DNA from 2 places in the Alteribacillus bidgolensis genome. Region 1 is predicted to be linked to the other one. Evidence: a T-box and tRNA genes for the amino acid it is inferred to sense, from the RefSeq annotation. Region 1 holds a T-box; the other holds one or more tRNA genes.
What was found. The T-box of region 1 lies ahead of alaS (alanine--tRNA ligase). A T-box ahead of a tRNA ligase gene usually reads a tRNA of that ligase, here a tRNA-Ala.

Region 1 (14,535 bases):
TTATTTTTATGGCCGGATTAATTATCATGTCATTCGGAATTGCCATGATGATTACTGCAGATTTAGGAAGTGCTCCGTGGGATGTCCTGCACATCGGGCTTCAAAAGCAGCTGGGATTGACAGTTGGTACATGGAGCATTATAATGGGTATTTTTATTATTGGGTTTACCTCCCTTTTGCAAAAAGAATGGCCGCAGTCTGGCGGTATAGCCAACATGGTTTTAGTTGGAGTTTTTATAGACATTTTTTTGTTTTTATTATCGACGCCTGATGCATTTGTGTTTAAGCTTTTAATGCTTTTATTAGGAATCTTAATTATCGGATATGGAATAGGCATTTATATTGCCCCGGAATGCGGAGCTGGTCCAAGGGACAGTCTTATGATTGCACTTCAAGAAAAAACAGGCTGGAAAGTATCCCGTGTTCGGGGGATAATGGAAATAACAGTTTTATCAGCAGGATGGTTTTTAGGAGGCCCTGTGTTTATAGGGACGATTTTATTTTGTATCGGCATAGGCCATGTCGTTGGTTTTGCCTTGCCGCAGTGCAGAAAACTTGTTCATCGACTTATTGAAAGAGGTGTAAAATGTGAAGATATCAACCAAGGGACGATACGGACTAACTATAATGATGGCTTTAGCAAAAAAATACGGTGAAGGCCCTGTATCTTTAAAATCAATTGCAAAAGAACATTCTTTATCCGAACACTACCTTGAGCAGCTGATTGCTCCTTTAAGAAATGCTATTTTAGTAAAAAGTGTCCGCGGCGCATACGGAGGTTATATGCTCTCAAAAGCCCCATCAGAAATAACTGCCGGAGATATTATTCGTGTACTTGAAGGACCAATCAGCCCTGTAGAAGTATTAGATGATGAAGAACCCGCCAAGCGGGATTTGTGGATAAAAATAAGGGATGCAGTCAAAGATGTTCTTGACAGCACAACATTAGAAGATCTTGCTTCCTATGAAGGAAAAGATGATCACGAATATTATATGTTTTATATCTGATTGTAAGCACTGTAGGACGGTGAAAATGTGAAAAAAATTTATGCAGACCACGCTGCAACTACTCCAATTCATTCAGAAGCAGCAAACGTAATGATGAAAGTAATGCAAGAGAGTTTTGGAAATCCATCTAGCATTCATAACTATGGACGAAAAGCCAGACAAGAGTTAGATAAAGCCCGAGATCAGCTAGCTCAAACAGTTGGAGCTTCCCCTGATGAAATTGTTTTAACGAGCGGAGGAACAGAAGCTGATAATATTGCTATTATTGGTTATGCACAAGCAAATAAAGATCGAGGCAATCACATTATTACGACAAAAATAGAACATCATGCAGTGCTTCATACTTGTGAAAAGCTTGAAAAGTATGGATTTGAGGTCACTTATCTTCCTGTAAACAATGAAGGCTTTGTCCAATTAGACAAACTAAAAGAGGCGATAACAGATCGTACTATTTTGATTACTATAATGCATGGAAATAATGAAGTAGGCACGCTGCAGCCCATTTCACAAATTGCAGAATTAGCATCTGCGTATAATATTGCATTTCATAGCGACGCCGTACAATCCTATGGACTAGTGGCTATCGATATAAGTGATACACCTCTTACAATGATGACTGTTTCTTCTCATAAAATTAACGGCCCAAAAGGAGCCGGATTTTTGTATGTTAAAAAAGGAACAAAACTGACCCCTTTTTTAACTGGGGGAGAACAGGAGAAAAAACGCAGAGCAGGTACGGAAAATTTAGCTGCTGCTGCAGGGTTTGCAAAAGCAGCAGAAACTGCAATACAAGAACGACAAAAACGATATGACGCTTACAAAACATTAAGCGATCAATTTTTAAAAGCTTTGCAGGCTGAAAAAATACCTTTTGAAATGAATGGACCGGATAAAGATAAGCTCCCTCATATTACAAATGTATATTTTCCAAATATACATTTAGAGTCTTTTCTTGTGCAGTTGGACCTTGCCGGAATTGCAGCATCAAGCGGTTCTGCTTGTACGGCTGGTTCCGTAGAACCTTCTCACGTATTAAGCGCAATGTTTGATGATAAAAATAGGGCGTCTTCCTCTGTAAGGTTCAGCTTTGGAAAGGGAAATACAGCCGATGAAATGGAATATATAGCTGCTGAAATACGAAAAATATTAGATCGTATGAAAGCTATTTAAGAAAGGAGGAAACAATTATGTCTGCTTCAAAAAAAAAGCCAGAAGATACAAGAGTAATTGTAGGAATGTCAGGCGGTGTGGATTCTTCGGTAACAGCCGCTCTTTTAAAAGATGAAGGATATGAAGTAATCGGTATTTTTATGAAGAATTGGGATGATACCGACGAAAATGGTGTTTGTACCGCTACAGAAGATTATGATGACGTTATAAAAGTATGCAATCAGCTTGGAATCCCTTATTATGCAGTGAATTTTGAACAGAAGTATTGGGACCATGTGTTCACCTATTTTCTAGACGAATATAAAGCGGGAAGAACGCCGAATCCCGATGTGATGTGCAACAAAGAAATTAAGTTTAAAGCATTTCTTGACCATGCTATGTCCCTGGGAGCTGATTATCTTGCTACTGGTCATTATGCAAGAGTACAAAGAGAAGAAGACGGCACGGTCTCTATGCTGCGCGGAATAGATAACAACAAAGATCAAACATACTTTTTGAATCAATTAAATCAAAATCAGCTTCAAAAAGTGATGTTTCCGCTAGGACACTTAACGAAAAAAGAAGTCAGGACGATCGCTGAAGAAAAAGGGCTTGCTACAGCGGGCAAAAAAGACAGCACTGGTATTTGTTTTATTGGTGAACGTAATTTTAAAGACTTTTTGAAGTCATATTTGCCAGCACAGCCAGGCAGCATGGTTACTCCAGATGGAGAAGTGAAGGGATCGCATGACGGCCTTATGTATTACACACTAGGTCAAAGACAAGGATTAGGCATTGGCGGCTCCGGAGAACCGTGGTTTGTTATAGACAAAAATCTAGAAGATAATACACTGATTGTAGGACAAGGTTTTCATCATCCAGGTCTTTATTCAGAAGGACTTTATGCGTCTGACATGAACTGGATAAACGGTAAAGAAAGAAAAGAACCGTTTTCTTGTACTGCAAAATTCCGCTATCGTCAATCCGATCAGGAGGTCGTTGTATATCCAAGTGAAAACGGTATAAGAAAAATCATGTTTAAGACTTCACAACGGGCAATTACCCCTGGTCAGTCTGTCGTGTTATATGATGGAGACATCTGTCTTGGAGGCGGCACAATTGAACAAGCAATAAAAATAAGGGAAAGCGTAGGGGCGTAATACGTTTTCCCTTTCTTACATATAGTGGAAATTCATTGAACAGCAGGATTCAAGTGGGAGTGTGATGAAGATATGAGTTCCAACGAACAAGCGATGAAAGCTATACAAAATGGCGAGTTGGAAAAAGCACTGGAGTTATTAAATAAGGCTATTGAAGAAGAACCCGAAGATCCGGTGGCCTATATCAATTTTGGAAACCTTCTAACTGAAATGGGAGAGAGCGACAAAGCACTTAACTTTTTTCAAAAAGCGTTAGAATTAAATAATGAGGCAGCTGCTGCTTATTACGGGGCAGGAAATGTATTATACAACGCAGAAAAATACGGAGAAGCTATAACGATGTATCAGCAAGCCCACAAGGCAGGGTTAGACGATGAAAGTTTACATTACATGATGGGGATGTCTTATATTCAATCTGGAAGGCTTCCTCATGCACTAGCCTCGTTACAAAGAGCATTGGAGTGTAATCCAAGTGACACGGATGCAAGATTTTATTACGGATTATGTTTAGCTCAATCTCACCAAATTGATGAAGCTGTTCCTCATTTTAAAAGAGTAGTCAAAGAAGATGAAACACACGCGGATGCTTATTATAATTTAGGTGTTGCCAGCATGTACCAAGACGAATTAAAAGAAGCTATTTCTTTTTTTGATCAAGCAATTGAACAGCAGCCTGACCATTTGTTAGCCCAGAATGGAAAAGAACAAGCAAAAAAGCTGCTGGATAAATAATCCGGAGGTTTCTTATGTCAAGTGTTTCTTACGAAAACGATTTACCTTCCAAATCGTTTATAAGCGGCACAGTCGTTCATGTTATTTTTAGAAATGAAGAAAATGGGTATACCGTTCTCATTGTAAAAGTGAGAAAATCTCATCCCAAGGCAGACGAAAAAAAAGTAACCGTTGTTGGGTACTTTCCATCAGTGGAAACGGATGAGCGGTATTATTTTGAAGGCGTCTTTAAAGAGCATCCGCGTTTTGGAAAACAATATCACGTTCAAATATATAAAAAAGAAATACCGACTGAAAAGGAAGCACTTATTGCATATCTTTCAAGTGAGCGATTTCCAGGAATAGGTAAAAAAACGGCTTCTGTACTAGTTGAAAACTTCGGGGAAAACGTGATCGAAAAAATTCTTAATGATCCGGATAAACTCAAAAAATTATCTGGATTAAATCAAAAAAGAAGGCAGAATATTTACCAGACCATGCTTGAGAACCAGGGAATGGAACAAGCGATGACAATGCTGACCCGATATGGGTTTGGAATGGAGCTGGCTGTAAAAATATATAACGCGTACCGAGAGCGTACTTTTGATGTCATACAGGATACACCTTATCAGTTAGTTTGGGATATAGAAGGAGTGGGATTTTACAAAGCAGACAAATTAGGGAAAAGTCTTGGCATTAAACGCGATGATCCCGAACGTGTTAAGGCTGGAATGTTATATATTTTGTATGAAAAAACAATGCAGGACGGTCATGTATATGTACCGTGGTCTCTTCTCACCCAAGAATCAAGGCACTTATTAAACGATTCCCAAAATAAGATAAGTAATGAATTATTAGAATCGGCACTGCTTGAACTTGCTGAAGAAGATAAATTAATTCAAGAAGATGACAGGGTATACATGGCATCTCTTTATTTTGCAGAAAAAGGGTTTGTTACTAAAGTTAAAAAATTGCTTGAGCGAGAAGAAGAAGCGGCTTTTTCTGAAGCGGAATTTTTAAAAGCCCTTGGTAAAACAGAAGAGCAATTTGGTATTGAATACGCCGACCATCAAAAAGAAGCCATTCAAAAAGCGGTTCACTCCCCTTTAATGATATTGACGGGGGGGCCTGGAACTGGGAAAACCACTGTAATTCGAGCCATTGTAGAAATATTCTCGAAGCTGCATGGGTTTTCGCTTGACCGTTCGACTTATAAAAAAGAAGAACCGTTTCCAGTGCTGCTGGCAGCTCCAACTGGACGTGCCGCTAAGCGGATGAAGGAGTCTACGGGTCTAAAAGCAAGCACTATCCATAAATTATTAGGATATAATGGCGTGGATGGTGATGAAGCTTTTGAAAAAGATGAAGAAGAACCTTTGGAAGGGAAACTTTTAATTATTGATGAAGTATCTATGGTAGACATGTGGCTTGCCAATCAATTATTTCGATCTGTACCTGAAGACATGCAAGTAATTTTAGTTGGTGACGAAGATCAGCTTCCTTCCGTTGGTCCAGGACAAGTGTTAGGTGATCTGCTTGAAACAAACATTGTTCCCATTGTTTCCTTGTCTGTTGTGTATAGACAAGCAGAAGGCTCATCTATTATTAATCTTGCTCACTCGATAAAAAAAGGCATGCTCCCGCATGATTTAATGAGTCCTTGTAAAGACCGCCGCTTTTTTTCCTGTAATAAAATTCAAACATCCGATGTAATTGAAAAAGTTTGTGAAGGAGCTGTCAAAAAAGGCTATTCACCTTTAGATATACAAGTGCTCGCACCAATGTATAAAGGTCCTGCAGGTGTAGATGCGTTAAATAAAACACTTCAACAGCTTTATAACCCTCATGAAGATAAGAAACGGAAAGTCTTATTTGGGGAAACGACGTATTCCAAGGGTGATGTCATTCTTCAACTCATTAACAATCCTGAAGAAGGCGTATTTAATGGTGACCGCGGCGTAGTAGAAGCTATTTTTGAAGCAAAAGAAACGGCTGATAAGCAGATGCAGATCGTTCTATCTTTTGAAGGAAAAGAGGTCACGTATACAAGACAAGACCTTAACCAAATAACTCTTGCTTACTGTACTACGATTCATAAAGCCCAAGGAAGTGAATTCCCAATTGTAGTAGTTCCGATGCTTATGGCTTATAAAAGAATGCTGCAGCGGAATTTGCTGTATACGGCAATTACAAGAGCCAGAGATTATTTGATATTATGCGGAGAAAACAGTGCTGTCGAATTTGCAGTTGACAATAAACATAGAGAGAATAGACATACAACGTTGAAAGAAAAACTCCTTGAAAAGGATAATGCTTCATTTCATGAATAAAGCTTAAATAGTAAATTTTAATATCCTCCAGACAAAGTAGTATCCGTAAAAAGTATATTCTTTAGAAAGCTGGGACATAATGGATAAAAACTTTTCGTGTTTACGAAACAATTTACGAAAAAAGGGAAGGTTATTTATATGGAATGTCCCTATTGCAAAGCAAAAAATACAGGTAAAATAGGTACAGAACATTATTATTGCTGGGAATGTTTTGTAGAATGGACAATTGAAAACGGAGAATATACTTTATATCAGGTCGAAGAAGACGGAACGCTTTGTTGTTTGGATGATTTATTTGGTAAAAATTGGTATTCCGAACACGGAGGATGAGGAACAAATGACAAGGAGAAGAAATATTTGGACATCTCTTGCTGTAGCTGGTATTACACAGCTGCAGGAATGACAAGACGCCGCAGTCGTGCTAATTTTTCTGCTGAAAACATCTGGGATTAACCCAGCACTGGGCGAAAACCTGGAGAAGGAAATAACAAACAGTTTATTAAAACGAAAAGATCAGGTGGCCGTCCCATAAGTAAACTGCACCCCGTCAAGTAGACAGTAGAAATAATAAAAAGAATCTAAGCGGCTTTACTCCTATATTCCATAGGGGTAAGGCCGTTTAATCGTTTTTGTAGCCGTTCGTGATTATAAAAGTGTATATAGTCATCGATAACTTGTTGTAACTCGCCAAACGTTTGTACTTATGTAAATAATACTTCTCTCACTTTAGCGTACCCCAAAAAGATTCCATCGAAAAAGTAGTATGGGAAGTCAAATCCCCAGCACACCGTTTTTTCTTCTGGGGTGTCACTCTCCCACGTCGATCTCGAAGAGCATCTTCTCCCCCTTCTTCGTATTTCTTGGTCCATTGATACTCTTGTTGATAGGACACATTATACCGTTCAGCGATGCCTTGATAGTCTTTATTATTCTCCATGTAATCTCTGGCAATGAAAATTCTTTCTGCTAGTTTGGTTGTTCTTCCTTTGGTCATTGGACGATTCACTCTTTTCCCCGTGGTTTTCACGTCTTTTTTGACCATTACGTTCGCAAAACCGACTGGGTGGATATCCCGTAACGAATAATAATCCCCGCGAGAGAATACTTCCCCGAAAGATAGTCATGAACTGCCTGTAATTTTGTTTCTTTCAAATAGGTTGTCCAGCTTTTTGAAGGTTGTAAACCTTCGAGGCCCAGATGATTGTACTTATTTCTCCAATCTTTAAAGGCAGATAATCTAATCTGATACTGTTCTATGACTTCTTTGATGGAAGAATTCCCTTTTTCATAAGCTTGGATCACTTCAAGCTTTTCTTGTGCACTAAACTTACTTTTCGCCATAAAAAATACTCCCCTTGAGGTCAAACAGATTTTTTATTTAATCTGTCTACCTTTTGGGGAGCATACCATAAGTCGGGTCGGCTAAATTTTTTAATTAACTTAAGCTGCAATACACGTAGACTCCATCGGGAAAAGCAATAGCTGAAGCGTTGTCCTCGGTAAAGAAGACACTACGAGAACGATCAAAGAGAGTTTGAGTAGATGTCGCACTTGTACCCTGAGGGAGAAAGCGAAGTTTATTTCAGCTGAAAGACAGCCCCTTTTAATCAATAGGAAAGAAAGTATACATTTTGTTGTTTGAACAAGTTAAATTTTCATATTTTCTTTTCATAAATAATTATGATAAGCCCCATCCTATAATGAAGAGGAGGGGTATTATTATGTTAAAAGAAAAGGAATGGATCTGGCTTCAGCGTCTTTTGTTATTAGCTGTATCTCTATTGATTATCTATTTATTGAGTTTGCTGAAACCGATTTGGTCTTTCTTACTTAATGCTGCTGGAAAAGTACTGCTTCCTTTTATTATTGCTGCATTTATTGCTTATTTACTTCACCCTATTATTGATTTCTTACAAAAACGCCATATACCTAGGTCTATTTCTATCTTAATTGTGTATGTTGTTTTTTTTGGAGGAGGAGCATGGGCGATATGGTATTTTAGTCCAGTAATGTACAACCAGGTTGAAAAGTTTACCCGCTATCTCCCGGGATATTTTGAACAGTTATATACTATTTTTTCTAATCTTCATCATCGAATTGATACACTGCCTCCTGCTATTCACGATAGTATTGAATTAGCTTTTGAACAATCAGAATTAAAGGCTAAAGAGAGTCTGAATGGGTTAATTCATAAATGGAGAAACGTAGTGGATATTATTATTCTGCTTCTACTCCTGCCATTTTTAGTTTTTTACCTTTTAAAAGATCTAAAGGCGATTGAAAGAACGATAAAGCATGTCGTTCCCAATAAATGGAGAGATGAAGGGGAAATGCTTGCAGGTGCTGTTGATGAAGCCCTTGGAGACTATATTAGAGGGCAGTTCATGGTGGCAGGTGCAGTAGGAATTCTGTCATTTTTTGGATTATGGCTTATAAACATACCAAACGCTATAATACTTGGGCTCTTTATCGCCATCACTGATATAATACCTTATTTCGGACCAGTTTTAGGAGCTGCTCCTGCGTTAATGGCAGCTGCTTCGGTTTCTACGAGTAAACTAATTATAACCATAATTCTTTTATTTCTTATTCAGCAAATTGAGGGGAACTTTTTGTCTCCTTACGTCGTTGGACGAAATGTTCATCTGCATCCTTTAGTTATTGTCTTTGCTCTTTTATTAGGGTTTGAAGTAGCTGGGTTTCTTGGTCTTTTGATCGCCGTGCCGATATTTGTAGTCGCAAATAATATTTTTCATACGTTTAAAAAGCAAAAGGTCACTTTGAAAAGAACCCCTTAAAAGCAAAAGCTACATTTTGCGGCCTTTCCGCTAACCGTCTCATAAAATACCCATACCAATCTTTTCCGAATGGTACATAGGTTCGGAAACGGTATCCTTCGGCTGCTAATGTTTTATGCATTTCTACACGAAATCCATAAAGCATTTGAAATTCAAATAAGTCTCTTGGAATGTTATTTTCTTGCACAAACTTTTTTACTTTTTCAATGATATGATGATCATGAGTCGCTATCGCTGTGTAACTGCCATTGCAAAGGTGCTGCTTAATAATGTGGATAAAATTGTTATCAATGTCGGATTTCTTCTGTAATGCGACTTCAGGTGGTTCCTTATAAGCACCTTTAACAAGCCGCAAAGGAATGCCTTTTAATGCTTCTACATCTGCAGAAGCCCGGTGCAGATATGCTTGAATAACTGTACCTGTATTGTCATACTTCATTCGCAGTTTTTTTAAAATGTCAATTGTCGCAGGATAATGGCTGAAGTCTTCCATATCAATTCTTACAAATATTCCGTATTTTTTGGCAGCGGAAAGAATATTTTCCATGTTATACATGCAGATCTTTTGGTCAATATCAAGACCTAGCTGAGTCAGTTTTAAAGAAAGGTTGCAATCTACGTTTTTACTAACTATAGCATCCAACGTTTTTATACAGTACTCTGCAGACTTCAATGCTTCGTTTTCATCGGTAACAAATTCACCAAGGTGGTCGACCGTACACATAATCCCATCCTCATTTAATTGTTGTACAGCCTGCATAGCGCTATTAATATCTTCTCCAGCAACTACTCTTGAAGCTCCTAATTTCCACCCCCATCGTTTTGCACTTTTATTTAATGTTTGATTTTGTGAAAGAAACAGGAAGAAATTCCGGGAAAGATTTTTCAATATATATCTTCCTTTCCTATTAAATTTTTTCGCAAAAACATTAAATGAAGCGTGAATTTATAAAAGCATATGCACATTTTAGAAAATCAGAAAGGTTTTCTTTTAGGGAGAAATTTCACTTGTTCATAAAACTGTTTTTGAGGAGATTTGTAATAGCTTTTTTAATTCCGTTCTTTACTGCAAGTGTATTATAATTATATCAATGAACTTGAACAATAGATAATCAAAAAATCAATTTCTGTTCGGTCTGTATTTAATTCACCGTGTTTTTCTTCCCTTAGCTGAAAAATAAGGGATTTGACAGATGACTTCATTTTTTATACTGTTAAGAAAGCATAAAATTTTATTAGATTCCAGTGAATCAATTTCATAAGTGCCTATTTTGATTATCAAAAACGAACATTATATCGATTGTAGCGGAAGGCGGCGACTCCTGCGGGATAAGCTTGAGCTGAAGACCACGCAGGCAGATTGCTGCCGAAGAGGCTGAAGCCAAGCCCGCGGCAAAGAAGACAATACGAGAACGAACAAAGTGAGTTGGAGTAGATGTCGCGCTTGTCCCTGAGGGTGAAAGCGTCCGCCTGAATCGAAAATCGAACGATAACGAGGAAATTTTATATAATGTTCATTTATGATAATGTAGAAATGAATTATGAAATTCATTTCAGTATAGATTTTTTCTTTTTTAAGACCTGGCGGCAAGCCAAATTTTTCTCAATAAAAACGGAAAATATAATGATAACATGAAGATGGGGAAAGTATGCTAAAGCCCTCTGCACAGAGACCGTTTTACTTGGCTGGAATAAAACGGCAGAGAAGAGTAGCAGAAAGCTGTCCCGGAATGCAGTTAATTGCTGCCGTGAACCTGCGTTAATGGCATAAGTTGACAGACTTTAGTCTGTAAACAGGGTGGTACCGCGAAACAAACTTCGTCCCTGCACCATGGGGGGCGGAGTTTTTTTATTGTCCAGGAAATTATATTTTCTCTTTTGTGGATTACGATACGATCCGTCTTCATAAAAATGGATGTTTTGTCTAATGTTATGGCAGTCGAAAACATAATGAATATCATTTTACCTAGGAGGAATAAAAAATGAAAGCTTATACTGCTGCGGAAGTAAGACAGAGGTTTTTAGATTTTTTTAAAGAAAAAGGACATTCCATAGAGCCAAGTGCTTCATTAGTTCCACATGAAGACCCAACTCTTTTATGGATTAACAGCGGTGTTGCAACTTTAAAGAAGTACTTTGACGGCAGAGTTGTCCCGGAGAATCCACGTATTGTAAACGCCCAAAAATCAATACGAACAAATGATATTGAAAACGTCGGAAAAACCGCCAGACACCATACATTTTTTGAAATGCTTGGAAACTTTTCCATTGGAGATTATTTTAAAAAAGAAGCTATTGAATGGGCGTGGGAATTTTTAACGAGTGAAAAGTGGATCGGATTTGAAAAGGAAAGACTATCAGTGACGGTCCATCCAGAAGATGATGAAGCTTATGATTATTGGAAAGAAGATATAGGTCTGCCTGAAGAACGGATTATTCGTTTAGAAGAAAATTTCTGGGACATCGGTGAGGGGCCGAGCGGGCCAAACACAGAAATATTTTACGACCGCGGGCCAGAGTATGGGAATGATCCAACTGACCCGGAATTATACCCAGGAGGCGAAAACGAACGGTACTTAGAAATCTGGAACTTGGTATTTTCACAATTTAATCACAACCCTGATGATACCTACACCCCGCTTCCAAAGAAAAATATTGATACAGGTATGGGGTTAGAAAGAATTGTATCTGTTATACAAGATGCTAAAACGAATTATGACACTGATTTGTTTTTACCGATCATGAGGACAGTAGAAAAAATTACTGGTCTTTCTTATGGTTCGTCTGAAGAAAAAGATGTAGCTTTTAAAGTAATTGCTGATCATATTCGTACAGTAAGCTTTGCTGTTGGTGATGGTGCTTTGCCTTCGAACGAAGGAAGAGGATATGTTTTAAGACGATTGTTAAGAAGAGCGGTGCGTTATGCAAAGCTTATCGGTATAGAACGGCCTTTTATGTACGAATTAGTGCCTGTTGTCGGAGAAATTATGGCAGACTATTATCCTGAAGTAAAGAACAAAGAAGCGTTCATTCAAAAAGTGATTAAAAATGAAGAGGAACGTTTCCATGAAACGTTAAGTGAAGGGCTTGCTATTTTATCAGATATAATGAAAAAAGCAGAACAAGCTGATACATCTGTTATATCTGGAGAAGATGTCTTTCGTTTATACGATACGTATGGTTTTCCTGTCGATCTCACAGAGGAGTATGTTACAGAAAAAGGCTTTGCTATTGACTTAGAAGGGTTTGAGAAAGAGATGCGAGCGCAGCGCGAGAGGGCAAGAGCAGCTCGTAAAGAAGATGCTTCTATGCAATCACAAAATGCGGTATTAGCTGAAATAAAAGAAAACAGCGAATTTATCGGCTACGACGAGCTTCAAGCGGAGGCAGTGGTACAAGTAATCGTTCACGAAAAAGAAAAAGTTGATACCGTTTCTGCTGAAATGACAGCTCAGCTCATTCTTGATCAAACACCTTTTTATGCTGAAAGCGGTGGTCAGGTCGCTGATAAAGGAAAAATAGTTAACAAAAAAATGGAAGCAAACGTTGTTGATGTTCAAAAAGCACCAAATGGCCAGCATTTACACACTGTTGAAATAGTAAGCGGATCGCTTAGAACAGGCGCTGCCGTTAAAGCTGTCGTGGAAGAAAGAGAACGCGTCGATATTGTGAAAAACCATACGGCTACGCATTTACTTCATCAGGCGTTAAAAGATGTACTGGGAGACCATGTAAACCAAGCTGGTTCTTTGGTTTCTGAAGACCGTCTGCGTTTTGATTTTTCCCATTTTGGTCAAGTGAAACAACACGAATTAGACCAAATTGAAGAAATCGTAAATGAAAAAGTATGGAAAGCTATTCCTGTCACCATCGAACAGAAAAAACTTGAAGAAGCTAAAGAAATGGGAGCTATGGCTTTATTCGGGGAAAAATACGGTGACGAAGTAAGAGTAGTTCAAGTAGGAGATTATAGTATAGAGTTATGCGGAGGCTGTCATGTAAATAATACAGCTGAAGTAGGAATGTTTAAGATCGTTTCAGAAGCAGGCATCGGAGCAGGAGTGCGAAGAATTGAAGCAGTAACCGGACAAAAAGCATATGAGTTTATGAATGATCAAATGAACATTTTAAAAGATGCTCGTGATAAACTTAAAGCTAAATCCCTGCAAGATGTTCCACAGCGGGTTGAGGCACTTCAACAGCAGATTCGTGATTTGCAGCGAGAAAATGAATCTCTGAATGCGAAAATTGGAAACATGGAGGCAGGAAATCTGCTTGATAATGTAAAAGAAGTAAACGGTGTTAATGTTATCGCACAAGAAGTATCTACTGCAGACATGGATGGCCTGCGCAACACAGTGGACGAATTAAAACAAAAAATAGACTCTGGTATTGTTGTATTAGGTGCAGTAAATAATGGTAAAGTAAATCTTGTCGCTGGTGTGACAAAAGATTTAACCGAAAAGGGATATAAAGCAGGAAATATTGTTAAGGAAACAGCTTCTATATGCGGAGGCGGCGGAGGAGGCCGTCCGGATATGGCCCAGGCCGGCGGGAAAAACCCAGATAAACTTTCCGAGGCATTGGATGCAGTCACTGAAATTGTGAAATCCATTTCCTAAAAGGGAATAATTGGTGTACAATAAGGGCAAGATGTTGAAAGCATTGGACTGTTATATGTAATAATTGTCCTTAAAAATAAATGCAGTACTTATTGAGGAGGTGTATGGGATGGGTTCAAACGACAACACCATGAAATTTAATGTCCAGGATGATTCCATAGACGTAGATGCCAGCGAAGTATTGTTTACGGTTTACCAGGCTCTTGAAGAAAAAGGATATAATCCAATTAATCAAATTGTAGGTTATTTGTTGTCCGGTGATCCTGCATACATTCCTAGGTACAAAGATGCCCGTACTCTCATCCGGAAGATTGAAAGAGATGAGCTGATCGAAGAATTAGTGAGGTCTTATTTGCATGAACACGGGAAGGAGAAGGAATGAAAGTATTAGCCTTAGATGTTGGCATGAAAAGGATAGGGGTTGCTGTTTCTGATGCATTGAGATGGACAGCCCAAGGGCTTGAAACTATTCATGTTAAAGGGGACAACCCACAGGAAGCATTTGGAAGAATTTCAGAGTTAATGAAAGAACATGAAGCTTCTGAAGTAGTAGTTGGTCTTCCTAAAAATATGAATGGGACAATAGGTCCGCGCGGGGAACAATGCCAAGAATTTGCCAGGCACCTAGAGAAAGAATTACAAGTGCCAGTCTATATGTATGATGAACGTTTAACAACACAGGCTGCAGAACGTACTTTGATTGAAGCTGATATGAGCAGAAAGAAAAGAAAAAAAGTCGTTGATAAAATGGCAGCCG
Region 2 (14,535 bases), 3.1 Mb from region 1:
TTACTTACAGCTTCACGGGGCGTTTCGCCGTTCGTCGCGTCCTTCTTCGGCTCCTAGTGCCAAGGCATTCACCGTGCGCCCTTTCTAGCTTAACCTTACAAAGGTAGTTGTATCATTCTAAAACACGCCTCGAAAGTCTCACAATCATGGTCATGTACTGACCACCTTGATGAAACTCCGGTGTATTCTTTGGCTCTTGCATTCGTTATCCAGTTTTCAAAGAACAATTTAGATTAATTATGGTGGAGCCTAGCGGGATCGAACCGCTGACCTCCTGCGTGCAAGGCAGGCGCTCTCCCAGCTGAGCTAAGGCCCCATGTATTTCGAGAGATGATGGTGGGCCTGAGTGGACTTGAACCACCGACCTCACGCTTATCAGGCGTGCGCTCTGACCAACTGAGCTACAGGCCCATCACTTAACTTATACCGATGTGAAGTTACCCTCTCAAAATTGAATGAAAGTCACAGCGTCCGCTCCCTGGATCATGAGATCCAGCGGAGCTCGACTCGGAAAATACTCCGTAGAAAGGAGGTGATCCATCCCCACCTTCCGGTAGGGATACCTTGTTACGACTTCACCCCAATCACCTGCCCCACCTTCGGCGGCTGGCTCCCATAGGGTTACCTCACCGACTTCGGGTGTTGCAAGCTCTCGTGGTGTGACGGGCGGTGTGTACAAGGCCCGGGAACGTATTCACCGCGGCATGCTGATCCGCGATTACTAGCGATTCCGGCTTCATGCAGGCGAGTTGCAGCCTGCAATCCGAACTGAGAATGGCTTTTTGAGATTCGCTTCACCTCGCGGCTTCGCGTCCCTCTGTACCATCCATTGTAGCACGTGTGTAGCCCAGGTCATAAGGGGCATGATGATTTGACGTCATCCCCACCTTCCTCCGGTTTGTCACCGGCAGTCACCCTAGAGTGCCCAACTGAATGCTGGCAACTAAGGTTAAGGGTTGCGCTCGTTGCGGGACTTAACCCAACATCTCACGACACGAGCTGACGACAACCATGCACCACCTGTCATTCTGTCCCCCGAAGGGGAACCTTCCATCTCTGGAAGTGGCAGAAGATGTCAAGACCTGGTAAGGTTCTTCGCGTTGCGTCGAATTAAACCACATGCTCCACCGCTTGTGCGGGCCCCCGTCAATTCCTTTGAGTTTCAACCTTGCGGTCGTACTCCCCAGGCGGAGTGCTTAATGCGTTTGCTGCGGCACTAAGGGCGTCGAAACCCCTAACACCTAGCACTCAACGTTTACGGCGTGGACTACCAGGGTATCTAATCCTGTTCGCTCCCCACGCTTTCGCGCCTCAGCGTCAGTTACAGGCCAGAGAGCCGCCTTCGCCACTGGTGTTCCTCCACATCTCTACGCATTTCACCGCTACACGTGGAATTCCGCTCTCCTCTCCTGTACTCAAGTTCCCCAGTTTCCAATGACCCTCCACGGTTGAGCCGTGGGCTTTCACATCAGACTTAGGAAACCGCCTGCGCGCCCTTTACGCCCAATAATTCCGGACAACGCTTGCCCCCTACGTATTACCGCGGCTGCTGGCACGTAGTTAGCCGGGGCTTTCTGATCGGGTACCGTCAAGGTACCGGCCTATTCGACCGGTACTTGTTCTTCCCAGATAACAGAGCTTTACGATCCGAAAACCTTCTTCACTCACGCGGCGTTGCACCGTCAGGCTTTCGCCCATTGCGGATGATTCCCTACTGCTGCCTCCCGTAGGAGTCTGGGCCGTGTCTCAGTCCCAGTGTGGCCGATCACCCTCTCAGGTCGGCTACGCATCGTTGCCTTGGTAAGCTCTTACCTCACCAACTAGCTAATGCGCCGCGGGCCCATCTTGCAGTGTAAGGAACAAGTCCCTACTTTTACAATCAAATCATGCGATTTGGCTGATCATCCGGTATTAGCCCCGGTTTCCCGGGGTTATCCCAGTCTGCAAGGCAGGTTGCCCACGTGTTACTCACCCGTCCGCCGCTCGTTCCACATGCGTCACCCCGAAGGGATCTGCTTGCTTCCCGCGCTCGACTTGCATGTATTAGGCACGCCGCCAGCGTTCGTCCTGAGCCAGGATCAAACTCTCCAATAAATTGGTTCGTCTGATACAAGCTGTATCTTACATAACAATTAAAGAAATTAACAGACGCTTGACTTTCATTCAATTTTCAAAGGACAACTTAGCGCTCTCTTTCAAAGCGACAAGTAATATCATAACAAGTTACCAAAATGATGTCAACAACTTTTTATGATTTTTTTGGTGGAGCCTAGCGGGGTCGAACCGCTGACCTCCTGCGTGCAAGGCAGGCGCTCTCCCAGCTGAGCTAAGGCCCCTTGAAGTAAGTGGTCGGGAAGACAGGATTCGAACCTGCGACCCCTTGGTCCCAAACCAAGTGCTCTGCCAAGCTGAGCTACTTCCCGTATTGCATCTATTTGGATACAATACGTCGAGTGCATCCTATTAATATATAAATATGGCGCGCCCGAGAGGAGTCGAACCCCTAACCTTCTGATCCGTAGTCAGACGCTCTATCCAATTGAGCTACGGGCGCATAAAAGTGGAGCGGAAGACGGGATTCGAACCCGCGACCCCCACCTTGGCAAGGTGGTGTTCTACCACTGAACTACTTCCGCATAATTGAAAATGGTGAGCCATGGAGGATTCGAACCTCCGACCCTCTGATTAAAAGTCAGATGCTCTACCAACTGAGCTAATGGCTCCTAAAAAGTTAAGTTTGTTTTAAAAACCTCTCTAAAACAAAAAAAGACAAGATGGTGCCGGCCAGAGGACTTGAACCCCCAACCTACTGATTACAAGTCAGTTGCTCTACCAATTGAGCTAGACCGGCACATATTATGGTGGAGGGTGACGGGATCGAACCGCCGACCCCCTGCTTGTAAGGCAGGTGCTCTCCCAGCTGAGCTAACCCTCCTCTATATGCCTGGCAGCGTCCTACTTTCACAAAGGGTTGCCCCTTCATTATCATCGGCGCTGAAGAGCTTAACTTCCGTGTTCGGCATGGGAACGGGTGGAACCTCTTCGCTATCGTCACCAGACTTTGGATGGAATCGTTTGATCATCGTCTTAGGAGACAACATCTCAACGATCCTTTTCTTGATAGGGAATTGCTCCCTCAAAACTGCATAACGAATATTTGAGCCGTTCTACGAGGCGCTTACCTTTGTTGTGGATAAGCCCTCGACCGATTAGTATCTGTCAGCTCCACGTGTCACCACGCTTCCACCTCAGACCTATCAACCTTGTCATCTGCAAGGGGTCTTACTAGCTTGGCGCTATGGGAAATCTCATCTTGAGGGGGGCTTCATGCTTAGATGCTTTCAGCACTTATCCCGTCCACACGTAGCTACCCAGCCATGCTCCTGGCGGAACAACTGGTACACCAGCGGTGTGTCCATCCCGGTCCTCTCGTACTAAGGACAGCTCCTCTCAAATTTCCTGCGCCCGCGACGGATAGGGACCGAACTGTCTCACGACGTTCTGAACCCAGCTCGCGTGCCGCTTTAATGGGCGAACAGCCCAACCCTTGGGACCTACTTCAGCCCCAGGATGCGACGAGCCGACATCGAGGTGCCAAACCTCCCCGTCGATGTGGACTCTTGGGGGAGATAAGCCTGTTATCCCCAGGGTAGCTTTTATCCGTTGAGCGACGGCCCTTCCATACGGTACCGCCGGATCACTAAGCCCGACTTTCGTCCCTGCTCGACTTGTAGGTCTCGCAGTCAAGCTCCCTTTTGCCTTTGCACTCTGCGAATGATTTCCAACCATTCTGAGGGAACCTTTGGGCGCCTCCGTTACTGTTTGGGAGGCGACCGCCCCAGTCAAACTGCCTACCTGACACTGTCCCTGGACCGGGTTACGGTCCGAGGTTAGAATTTCCGTACAGCGAGGGTAGTATCCCACCGACGCCTTCACCGAACCTGGCGGTCCGGTTTCCAAGGCTCCTACCTATCCTGTACAAGCTGTACCAAAATCCAATATCAAGCTGCAGTAAAGCTCCATGGGGTCTTTCCGTCCTGTCGCGGGTAACCTGCATCTTCACAGGTATTATAATTTCACCGGGTCTCTCGTTGAGACAGTGCCCAAGTCGTTGCACCTTTCGTGCGGGTCGGAACTTACCCGACAAGGAATTTCGCTACCTTAGGACCGTTATAGTTACGGCCGCCGTTTACTGGGGCTTCAATTCGGAGCTTCTCCCAAAAGGGATAACCCCTCCTCTTAACCTTCCAGCACCGGGCAGGTGTCAGCCCCTATACTTCGCCTTGCGGCTTCGCAGAGACCTGTGTTTTTGATAAACAGTCGCTTGGGCCTATTCACTGCGGCTCTCCAAGGCTATTCACCCTAGAGAGCACCCCTTCTCCCGAAGTTACGGGGTCATTTTGCCGAGTTCCTTAACGAGAGTTCTCCCGAGCGTCTTAGAATTCTCATCCCACCTACCTGTGTCGGTTTGCGGTACGGGCACCTCTTCCCTTGCTAGAGGCTTTTCTTGGCAGTGTAGGATCAGGAACTTCGGTACTATTATTTCCCTCGCCATCACCGCTTCGCCTAATGATGAACGGATTTGCCTGTTCATCGGCCTTACGGTTTGGACGCGCTATTCCAGCAGCGCGCTTACCCTACCTTCCTGCGTCCCCCCGTCACTCAAACGGGAAGGAGGTGGTACAGGAATTTCAACCTGTTTTCCATCGCCTACGCCTTTCGGCCTCGGCTTAGGGCCCGACTAACCCTGAGCGGACGAACCTTCCTCAGGAAACCTTGGGTTTTCGACGGAAGGGATTCTCACCCTTCTTTTCGTTACTCATACCGGCATTCTCACTTCAAAGCGCTCCACCGGTCCTCACGATCCGGCTTCTCCGCCCTTTGAACGCTCCCCTACCACGCACACCCGATGGTGTGCATCCACAGCTTCGGTGATACGTTTAGCCCCGGTACATTTTCGGCGCAGAGTCACTCGACTAGTGAGCTATTACGCACTCTTTCAATGATGGCTGCTTCTAAGCCAACATCCTAGTTGTCTAAGCAACTCCACATCCTTTTCCACTTAACGTATACTTAGGGACCTTAGCTGGTGGTCTGGGCTGTTTCCCTCTCGACTACGGATCTTAGCACTCGCAGTCTGACTCCCGGATAACAAGTCGCTGGCATTCGGAGTTTGACTGAATTCGGTAATCCTGTAGGGACCCCTAGTCCAATCAGTGCTCTACCTCCAGGACTCTTTTATCCGAGGCTAGCCCTAAAGCTATTTCGGGGAGAACCAGCTATCTCCGAGTTCGATTGGCATTTCACCACTACCCACACCTCATCCCCGCAATTTTCAACTTGCGTGGGTTCGGGCCTCCAGCAGGTGTTACCCTGCCTTCACCCTGGACATGGGTAGATCACACGGTTTCGGGTCTGCGACCGCATACTGTACGCCCTGTTCAGACTCGCTTTCGCTTCGGCTCCGCGTCTTCCGCTTAACCTTGCATACGATCGCAACTCGCCGGTTCATTATACAAAAGGCACGCCGTCACCCATAAACGGGCTTCGACTACTTGTAGGCACACGGTTTCAGGATCTCTTTCACTCCCCTTCCGGGGTGCTTTTCACCTTTCCCTCACGGTACTGGTTCGCTATCGGTCACTAGGGAGTATTTAGCCTTGGGAGATGGTCCTCCCGGATTCCGGCGGGGTTTCCCGTGCCCCGCCGTACTCAGGATCCACTCCGGAGGAAACAGCGTTTCGACTACCGGGCTCTTACCGTGTCTCGCGGGCCGTTCCAGGCCGCTTCGCCTACGCTGTTTCTTGGTAACTCCGATGGAGTGTCCTACAACCCCAGGGTGCAAGCACCCTGGTTTGGGCTGATTCCGTTTCGCTCGCCGCTACTCAGGAAATCGCATTTGCTTTCTCTTCCTCCGGGTACTAAGATGTTTCAGTTCCCCGGGTCTGCCTTCTCACACCCTATAGATTCAGGTGCGGATACCATCCCATTATGGATGGTGGGTTTCCCCATTCGGATATCCCCGGATCAAAGCTTACTTACAGCTTCACGGGGCGTTTCGCCGTTCGTCGCGTCCTTCTTCGGCTCCTAGTGCCAAGGCATTCACCGTGCGCCCTTTCTAGCTTAACCTTACAAAGGTAGTTGTATCATTCTAAAACACGCCTCGAAAGTCTCACAATCATGGTCATGTACTGACCACCTTGATGAAACTCCGGTGTATTCTTTGGCTCTTGCATTCGTTATCCAGTTTTCAAAGAACAATTTAGATTAATTATGGTGGAGCCTAGCGGGATCGAACCGCTGACCTCCTGCGTGCAAGGCAGGCGCTCTCCCAGCTGAGCTAAGGCCCCATGTATTTCGAGAGATGATGGTGGGCCTGAGTGGACTTGAACCACCGACCTCACGCTTATCAGGCGTGCGCTCTGACCAACTGAGCTACAGGCCCATCACTTAACTTATACCGATGTGAAGTTACCCTCTCAAAATTGAATGAAAGTCACAGCGTCCGCTCCCTGGATCATGAGATCCAGCGGAGCTCGACTCGGAAAATACTCCGTAGAAAGGAGGTGATCCATCCCCACCTTCCGGTAGGGATACCTTGTTACGACTTCACCCCAATCACCTGCCCCACCTTCGGCGGCTGGCTCCCATAGGGTTACCTCACCGACTTCGGGTGTTGCAAGCTCTCGTGGTGTGACGGGCGGTGTGTACAAGGCCCGGGAACGTATTCACCGCGGCATGCTGATCCGCGATTACTAGCGATTCCGGCTTCATGCAGGCGAGTTGCAGCCTGCAATCCGAACTGAGAATGGCTTTTTGAGATTCGCTTCACCTCGCGGCTTCGCGTCCCTCTGTACCATCCATTGTAGCACGTGTGTAGCCCAGGTCATAAGGGGCATGATGATTTGACGTCATCCCCACCTTCCTCCGGTTTGTCACCGGCAGTCACCCTAGAGTGCCCAACTGAATGCTGGCAACTAAGGTTAAGGGTTGCGCTCGTTGCGGGACTTAACCCAACATCTCACGACACGAGCTGACGACAACCATGCACCACCTGTCATTCTGTCCCCCGAAGGGGAACCTTCCATCTCTGGAAGTGGCAGAAGATGTCAAGACCTGGTAAGGTTCTTCGCGTTGCGTCGAATTAAACCACATGCTCCACCGCTTGTGCGGGCCCCCGTCAATTCCTTTGAGTTTCAACCTTGCGGTCGTACTCCCCAGGCGGAGTGCTTAATGCGTTTGCTGCGGCACTAAGGGCGTCGAAACCCCTAACACCTAGCACTCAACGTTTACGGCGTGGACTACCAGGGTATCTAATCCTGTTCGCTCCCCACGCTTTCGCGCCTCAGCGTCAGTTACAGGCCAGAGAGCCGCCTTCGCCACTGGTGTTCCTCCACATCTCTACGCATTTCACCGCTACACGTGGAATTCCGCTCTCCTCTCCTGTACTCAAGTTCCCCAGTTTCCAATGACCCTCCACGGTTGAGCCGTGGGCTTTCACATCAGACTTAGGAAACCGCCTGCGCGCCCTTTACGCCCAATAATTCCGGACAACGCTTGCCCCCTACGTATTACCGCGGCTGCTGGCACGTAGTTAGCCGGGGCTTTCTGATCGGGTACCGTCAAGGTACCGGCCTATTCGACCGGTACTTGTTCTTCCCAGATAACAGAGCTTTACGATCCGAAAACCTTCTTCACTCACGCGGCGTTGCACCGTCAGGCTTTCGCCCATTGCGGATGATTCCCTACTGCTGCCTCCCGTAGGAGTCTGGGCCGTGTCTCAGTCCCAGTGTGGCCGATCACCCTCTCAGGTCGGCTACGCATCGTTGCCTTGGTAAGCTCTTACCTCACCAACTAGCTAATGCGCCGCGGGCCCATCTTGCAGTGTAAGGAACAAGTCCCTACTTTTACAATCAAATCATGCGATTTGGTTGATCATCCGGTATTAGCCCCGGTTTCCCGGGGTTATCCCAGTCTGCAAGGCAGGTTGCCCACGTGTTACTCACCCGTCCGCCGCTCGTTCCACATGCGTCACCCCGAAGGGATCTGCCTGCTTCCCGCGCTCGACTTGCATGTATTAGGCACGCCGCCAGCGTTCGTCCTGAGCCAGGATCAAACTCTCCAATAAATTGGTTCGTCTGATACAAGCTGTATCTTACATAACAATTAAAGAAATTAACAGACGCTTGACTTTCATTCAATTTTCAAAGGACAATTTCGTTCGCCTCAATTGGCGACTTTTTTATATTAACACCTGCGCAATGCAGTGTCAATATGTTTTTTTGTTTCTTTTTTTAATCAATTTCGCGCTGTCTTTTCAGCGACAAATAATAATATATCAGCCTATCATATTTTATGCAACCCTTAAATTTAAATTTATAAATAAAAATTTATTTCTATTCCCCTATTAGAGGAAAAGGACAGGGCTTTTAAAATAATATCTCCTAAAAAATGGGCTGGTCGTTTATTAAAGGAAGTCGTCTTAGAAAACGCCCTGAAAAAACGAAGTTTGGTTAAGACCGTCACGTAATGTAAGATGGATACCTCGTTTCGGTTATTCACAACATAACATTTAATACTATGTAACAGTGCAAAAAACCGGCCCGTAAACGGGCCAGTATCACTAGAAATTTATTCATTGGATTGTTTACGCATTTGCGGAAATAATAACACATCACGTATGGATGCCGAATTAGTTAAGAGCATAACTAAGCGGTCAATCCCAATTCCAAGACCACCAGTAGGAGGAAGACCGTATTCCATTGCCTCCAAATAATCTGTATCCATCATGTGAGCTTCATCATCGCCCTGTTCTCTTTCTTGGACTTGTGCTTCAAAGCGCTGACGTTGATCAATTGGGTCATTAAGCTCTGTGAAAGCATTTGCGTGTTCTCTTCCAACTATAAATAATTCAAATCGATCAGTGAAACGAGGATCTTCCGCATTCTTTTTTGCAAGTGGTGATATAGCAACCGGATGTCCATATACAAAAGTCGGCTGTATTAATTTTTCTTCGACAAAATGCTCGAAAAATTCATTAACAACATGTCCAAAAGGCATTGTTTCTTTCACTGGTACTCGATATTCTTTAGCAAGAGACCTTGCCTCTTCATCGCTCATATCCTGCCAAAAATCAACCCCAACTTCTTCTTTAATTGCATCCACCATATGCACGCGGCGCCACGCAGGGGTTAAATCCACTTCATGCTCTCCATACGTTATAGCAGTTGTACCAAGCACTTCTTGAGATATATGAGCGATTAAATTCTCTGTTAAAACCATTACGTCTTTATAATCTGAATAAGCTTCATAAAGTTCCATCATGGTGAACTCAGGATTATGACGGGTCGAAATTCCTTCATTTCGGAAAACACGGCCGATTTCATAAACTTTCTCCATCCCGCCGACAATTAACCGTTTCAGATGCAGTTCAATCGCTATACGAATATACAACTCCATATCTAGGGCATTGTGATGGGTAATAAATGGACGAGCAGCAGCTCCTCCTGGAATAGCGTGAAGCATTGGCGTTTCTACTTCCAAATATCCTTTTCCATCTAAGTAACGCCGCATCGATTGTAGGATTTTACTGCGGACCACAAAAGTATCGCGTACTTCAGGGTTCACTATTAAATCAAGATAACGCTGACGGTAACGTTGTTCTACGTCCTTTAAACCATGAAACTTATCAGGAAGAGGACGCAGTGATTTAGATAACAGTACGAACTCAGAAGCCTTTACTGAAAGTTCACCTACTTTTGTTTTGAAAGCTGTACCTTTTAGACCTACAAAATCACCAATATCAGTACCTTGGAAAATTTCATAAGCCTCTTCGCCTACCTGATCTTTTCTTACATATATTTGTATTTGACCTGTTAAATCTTGTATATGAGCAAAACCTGCTTTTCCTTTTCCGCGCTTTGTCATCACTCTTCCTGCAATTGAAACTTCCACTTCTTTTTCTTGCAGTTCTTCTTTACTAAAAGCTTGAAACTCTTCTGTCATAAGAGAAGCTGTATGTGATCTGTCAAAACGCTGACCGAACGGATCTTTCCCTTCTTCTTGAAGAGCTAGAAGTTTTTCTCTACGAACCTCTATTTGGTCGTTATATTCCTGTTCCTGACTCAAGTGTATCCACCCCTTATAATATTAAGCTGTTACTTTCTCACGGTAGATATCCGCTTATCTCCCATGTAAAGGGACTGACCCTTCAGTCGCAAAAGGGGCAGTCCCGTTGTTGTTAGTAAAAAACTATACTGCCGACGCTTTTTCCTTCTGTGCCGCTTCCAATTCATCGACAAAGTTATATAAAGCAGCTGCTACTTCATCACGCGTATTTAGCTGATTAATTTGATCCCGGACTTTTTTATTTCCTCGCAGTCCTTTTAAATACCACGCAGCATGTTTTCGCATTTCTCGGACAGCGACAACTTCTCCCTTTAATTGGATCAATCTATCCATGTGAACCATGCAGACGTCAATTTTTTCATGAGGCGAAGGATCTGCTGCCGGTTCTCCCGTTTCTAGGTAATGGATAGTACGATACAGCATCCAAGGGTTTCCAAGTGCAGCTCTTCCAATCATAACACCATCCACACCAGTGGTTTCGAGCATACGTTTAGCGTCTTGAGGCGTTTTCACATCCCCATTTCCAATAACAGGAATGTCTACCGATTCTTTTACTTCTTTCAATATATCCCAGTCAGCAGCGCCTTCATACATTTGCAGGCGAGTACGCCCATGAACAGCAACAGCCTTTCCTCCAGCTGCTTCAATTGCCTTTGCATTCTCAACCGCCAAAATATTCTCATCATCCCAACCCATTCTCATTTTGACTGTTACTGGTTTGTCTACAGCTTGCACTGCTACAGAGACCATTTCATATATTTTGTCAGGGTTAAGAAGCCACTTTGCTCCGGCATCACATTTTGTAATCTTCGGTACCGGACATCCCATATTAATATCTATAATATCAGCATTCGTTTGCTGATCAACAACCCTGGCAGCTTCTGCCATCGTTTCTTTATCACCGCCAAAAATCTGCAGGCTTAAAGGCTTCTCCCGTTCATCGACGTAAAGCATTTGGAGCGATTTTTCATTTTTGTTTACAATGGCTTTATCACTGACCATTTCGGCACAAACAAGCCCTGCTCCAAACTCTTTTGCTATCAAACGGAAAGCTGGATTACACACTCCTGCCATTGGCGCAAGCACCACCTGGTTTTTCATTTCTATATCGCCGATTTTTAACATTTTTTCCACCTCCTATACTGTTATCCTGAATGGAGTTCTTCTTTTGTAATACCTAATGCCTCCACTACATTTTCTAAAAATTTATCATCCGGAATACGACTGCCTCGCTCTACCTGTCCAAAAATAGAAACAGAAACCCCCATCTTATCGGCAAGGCTTTCCTGTGTATATCCTTTCAACTTCCGAAAAGCCCGAATCCTGCTGGCCCAGAGCAGTTCTTCCATATACGGACACCTTCTTTTTCTTTAATAGATAGATTTTCGGCAAGTTCATAGATGTTTTTATGATTAGTTGGCTCCACAATAGATGAAGCTATTTCATTTAAAGGAATAAGAACAAATGCTCTTTCTTCCAACCGCGGGTGTGGTATAGATAAATCGTCCATTCTAATATTTTCATCATTGAAGAATAAAATGTCAAGGTCTATTGTGCGAGGACCCCAACGTTTTATTTTTACACGATTCAATTCTTGCTCTATCCACTGTGTTGTCTTTAATAAGCTTTCCGGTTTTAAAGAGGTGTACATCTCTACCGCCATATTTAAAAAAGCTGCTTGTTCAGTGACACCTACAGGTTCTGTTTCATAAATAGATGACAGCTGGGTAACTTCTATTTCTTTTTTCTCGTTTAATTTTTCTACTGCTCTTTGTAAATAATGAAATCGATCTCCTATATTAGAGCCAAGGGCTAGATAAACTCGGTTTTTCATGTTCTTTTCCTCGTTATTTCAATCGCTACGTACTCGTAATGTCCAGGTATGGGAGGGTCTGGTTTGATTACTTTGACTGTAACTTCTGATACGATAGGAAATTGTTTTAAAATATTAGCAGAAATGGACTCAGCTACTGATTCGACTAAATCATAGGTTTGTCCTTCTACTATTTCTTTCACTGCTTGATGGGCCTCCGCATAGTTGACACTTTTTTTAAGATCATCTTGTGCAGCCGCTTCCGATAAATCCGCTTCCATGATAAGGTCTACTTGAAAACGTTGGCCTAGCTTATTTTCTTCAGGAAACACACCATGATAAGCATAAAATTCCATGCCTTTTAGATAAATTTTATCCAATTGTTTTCACCTTACCTTTACCTAGCATGGCATCCATCATTTTTACCGTCCTGCTCATTTCAAGCACATCATGGACTCTTACAATATCACACCCTCTTTCAATACCTAGACTCACAGTTGCACCTGTTCCTTCTATCCTGTCATTGGCCGGAAGGTTGAGGGTTTGCGCAATAATAGATTTTCTTGACGTACCTAATAATACAGGATACCCAAGCGATGTAAATTCTTCAAGCCTTCTCATAACTTCAAGGTTTTGTTCATACGATTTGGCAAAACCGATACCTGGATCCAAAATAATGCGGTTATCTTTTACTCCGGCATTTTGACATATCGTAATACTTTCCTTCATATCCGATAAAATATCTGGCATCAAATCTTGATAACCTAAATCTTCCCGGTTATGCATGATAACAATCGGAACATCATACTCTGCTGCTACATCAGCCATTTCCGGATCTGCTTTCGCACCCCAGACGTCATTAATGATAGAAGCACCTGCTTCGATAGCTTGTCTTGCTGTTTCTGCTTTATACGTATCAATGGAAATGGGGACATTTACTGTCTTTGCAATAGCTTCTATTATCGGGAGAACTCGTCTTCTTTCTTCTTCGCCTTCCACTTTGACATGCCCTGGCCTGGTCGACTCACCGCCAATATCAATAATATCAGCACCTTGTTCAATCATTTCATGTGCTCTTTCTGCAGCTTTTGTTACATTATCAAATCGTCCTCCGTCAGAAAAAGAGTCCGGTGTAACATTTAAAATCCCCATCACGTATGTTTTTTTAGAAAAATCCAACGTCCAAGGCCCCCAAGTAATAGCAGTACTACTCATTTTCCTTCTTCCTTTCCTCAACAAAAATCTCTTCTGAATTCCATAATTGTTGACGGTATTTAGTATACTCGTTATGCAAAAAATCCACTGTAGAATGACCATTGTTTTTTTTACGGTTATTAAAGGTGTACCGATCGACACCTTTAAGACGTATAACCTCTTGAATTGAATTCGTTATAAATGCTTCATCTGCATCAAAAAGCATAGCAGGTTTAAACCGGCCTTCTCGTATATAATAAGAGTGTTTTCTTGCTAGTTTAATCACAAAGGTTCGGGTAACGCCGTTTAAGATTCCTGTCTGAACGGATGGGGTATATATTGTGGTACCCTTTACCCAAAAAAGGTTAGAAACGACTCCTTCCGCGAGGTCTCCTTGTTCATTCACGAAAAGACCTTCAATGGAGAAATCATCGCCTGCCTCTCTTTTACCCAAAATACTGTTAAAGTAATGATGGGACTTTAAACGCATAGAGGCTTCCGGTGAATTTCTTCTCACCGTTAACAACTGCCCCTGTTTCTCAGAAAATCGACTTTCTCCAGCCTCTGGAAGGGGCTTCATATAAATAATAATAGCAGGCGATTGATAGGGCTTTGTTGTCAATCCAAGCTCTCCTGTTCCTGCAGAAATATTATAACGAACATACGCATTTTTCCACTGATTTGCTTCTAGCAGATCATTTAACTGCTGAATGACTTCCTTACGTTTATATTTCCACTCTATATTCATTAACGAAAGACCTTTTTCCATTCTTCGGAAGTGGTCGTCCAGTAAGAATGGGTGGCCATTATATATTCTAAATGTTTCAAACAAGCCAAGACCATACATAAAGCCGTGTTCAAAAACAGAAAGACGAGCATCGCCCGCCTCTTTTATTTCCCCGTTTATATAAATATACATTTATTAAACTCCTTGCTGCTCCCGGTGTGCTTCTACAAAATTCCGAAGTAGTTTTTTCCCTTCTCCTGTCATAATAGACTCAGGATGAAATTGAACTCCCTCTACCGGAAGAGACCGATGACGTATCCCCATTATTTCTCCTTCATCTGTCCATGATGTAATTTCAAAACATTCAGGAAGGGATTGTTTTTCTACTATTAATGAATGATAACGGGTTGCTGTAAATGGATTAGGCAGTCCTTTATAAACAGATTGTTCGTTATGGCGCACTTCAGACGTTTTACCGTGCATCAGCCGGTCCGAACGAATAACTTTTCCTCCAAATACCTGAGCGATTGATTGATGGCCCAGGCATACACCAAATACCGGAATTTTACCAGCAAAGTACTTGATGGCTTCCATACTGATGCCGGCTTCATCTGGACTGCAAGGCCCCGGTGACACCATGAGAAAATCTGGAGACAGTTCTTCTATTTCTTCA

Region 2: it has a tRNA-Ala gene. The T-box ahead of alaS (alanine--tRNA ligase) is inferred to sense a tRNA for this amino acid. The anticodon was not compared.

The regions. Positions count from the first base shown of each region.
Region 1 is NZ_KZ614149.1:253,849-268,383, forward strand. It holds gene CEF16_RS01375 (YczE/YyaS/YitT family protein) at 1-656, shown strand, start outside; gene cymR (cysteine metabolism transcriptional regulator CymR) at 589-1,008, shown strand; gene CEF16_RS01385 (cysteine desulfurase family protein) at 1,036-2,178, shown strand; gene mnmA (tRNA 2-thiouridine(34) synthase MnmA) at 2,196-3,317, shown strand; gene CEF16_RS01395 (tetratricopeptide repeat protein) at 3,390-4,049, shown strand; gene recD2 (SF1B family DNA helicase RecD2) at 4,064-6,358, shown strand; gene CEF16_RS01405 (hypothetical protein) at 6,497-6,688, shown strand; partial or broken gene CEF16_RS25175 (IS3 family transposase) at 6,937-7,109, opposite strand; partial or broken gene CEF16_RS25180 (helix-turn-helix domain-containing protein) at 7,182-7,400, opposite strand; gene CEF16_RS01420 (helix-turn-helix domain-containing protein) at 7,400-7,699, opposite strand; gene CEF16_RS01425 (AI-2E family transporter) at 8,080-9,156, shown strand; gene CEF16_RS01430 (proline dehydrogenase family protein) at 9,134-10,048, opposite strand; T-box leader at 10,783-10,985, shown strand; gene alaS (alanine--tRNA ligase) at 11,139-13,778, shown strand; gene CEF16_RS01440 (IreB family regulatory phosphoprotein) at 13,888-14,160, shown strand; gene ruvX (Holliday junction resolvase RuvX) at 14,157-14,535, shown strand, end outside.
Region 2 is NZ_KZ614149.1:3,329,889-3,344,423, reverse strand. It holds tRNA gene CEF16_RS16525 (tRNA-Ala) at 241-316, opposite strand; tRNA gene CEF16_RS16520 (tRNA-Ile) at 335-411, opposite strand; rRNA gene CEF16_RS16515 (16S ribosomal RNA) at 526-2,094, opposite strand; tRNA gene CEF16_RS16510 (tRNA-Ala) at 2,261-2,336, opposite strand; tRNA gene CEF16_RS16505 (tRNA-Pro) at 2,347-2,423, opposite strand; tRNA gene CEF16_RS16500 (tRNA-Arg) at 2,478-2,554, opposite strand; tRNA gene CEF16_RS16495 (tRNA-Gly) at 2,562-2,636, opposite strand; tRNA gene CEF16_RS16490 (tRNA-Lys) at 2,648-2,723, opposite strand; tRNA gene CEF16_RS16485 (tRNA-Thr) at 2,776-2,851, opposite strand; tRNA gene CEF16_RS16480 (tRNA-Val) at 2,860-2,935, opposite strand; rRNA gene rrf (5S ribosomal RNA) at 2,943-3,059, opposite strand; rRNA gene CEF16_RS16470 (23S ribosomal RNA) at 3,190-6,129, opposite strand; tRNA gene CEF16_RS16465 (tRNA-Ala) at 6,275-6,350, opposite strand; tRNA gene CEF16_RS16460 (tRNA-Ile) at 6,369-6,445, opposite strand; rRNA gene CEF16_RS16455 (16S ribosomal RNA) at 6,560-8,128, opposite strand; gene lysS (lysine--tRNA ligase) at 8,632-10,128, opposite strand; gene dusB (tRNA dihydrouridine synthase DusB) at 10,252-11,253, opposite strand; gene CEF16_RS16440 (helix-turn-helix domain-containing protein) at 11,274-11,477, opposite strand; gene folK (2-amino-4-hydroxy-6-hydroxymethyldihydropteridine diphosphokinase) at 11,429-11,962, opposite strand; gene folB (dihydroneopterin aldolase) at 11,959-12,321, opposite strand; gene folP (dihydropteroate synthase) at 12,314-13,156, opposite strand; gene pabC (aminodeoxychorismate lyase) at 13,149-14,054, opposite strand; gene pabA (aminodeoxychorismate/anthranilate synthase component II) at 14,058-14,535, opposite strand, start outside.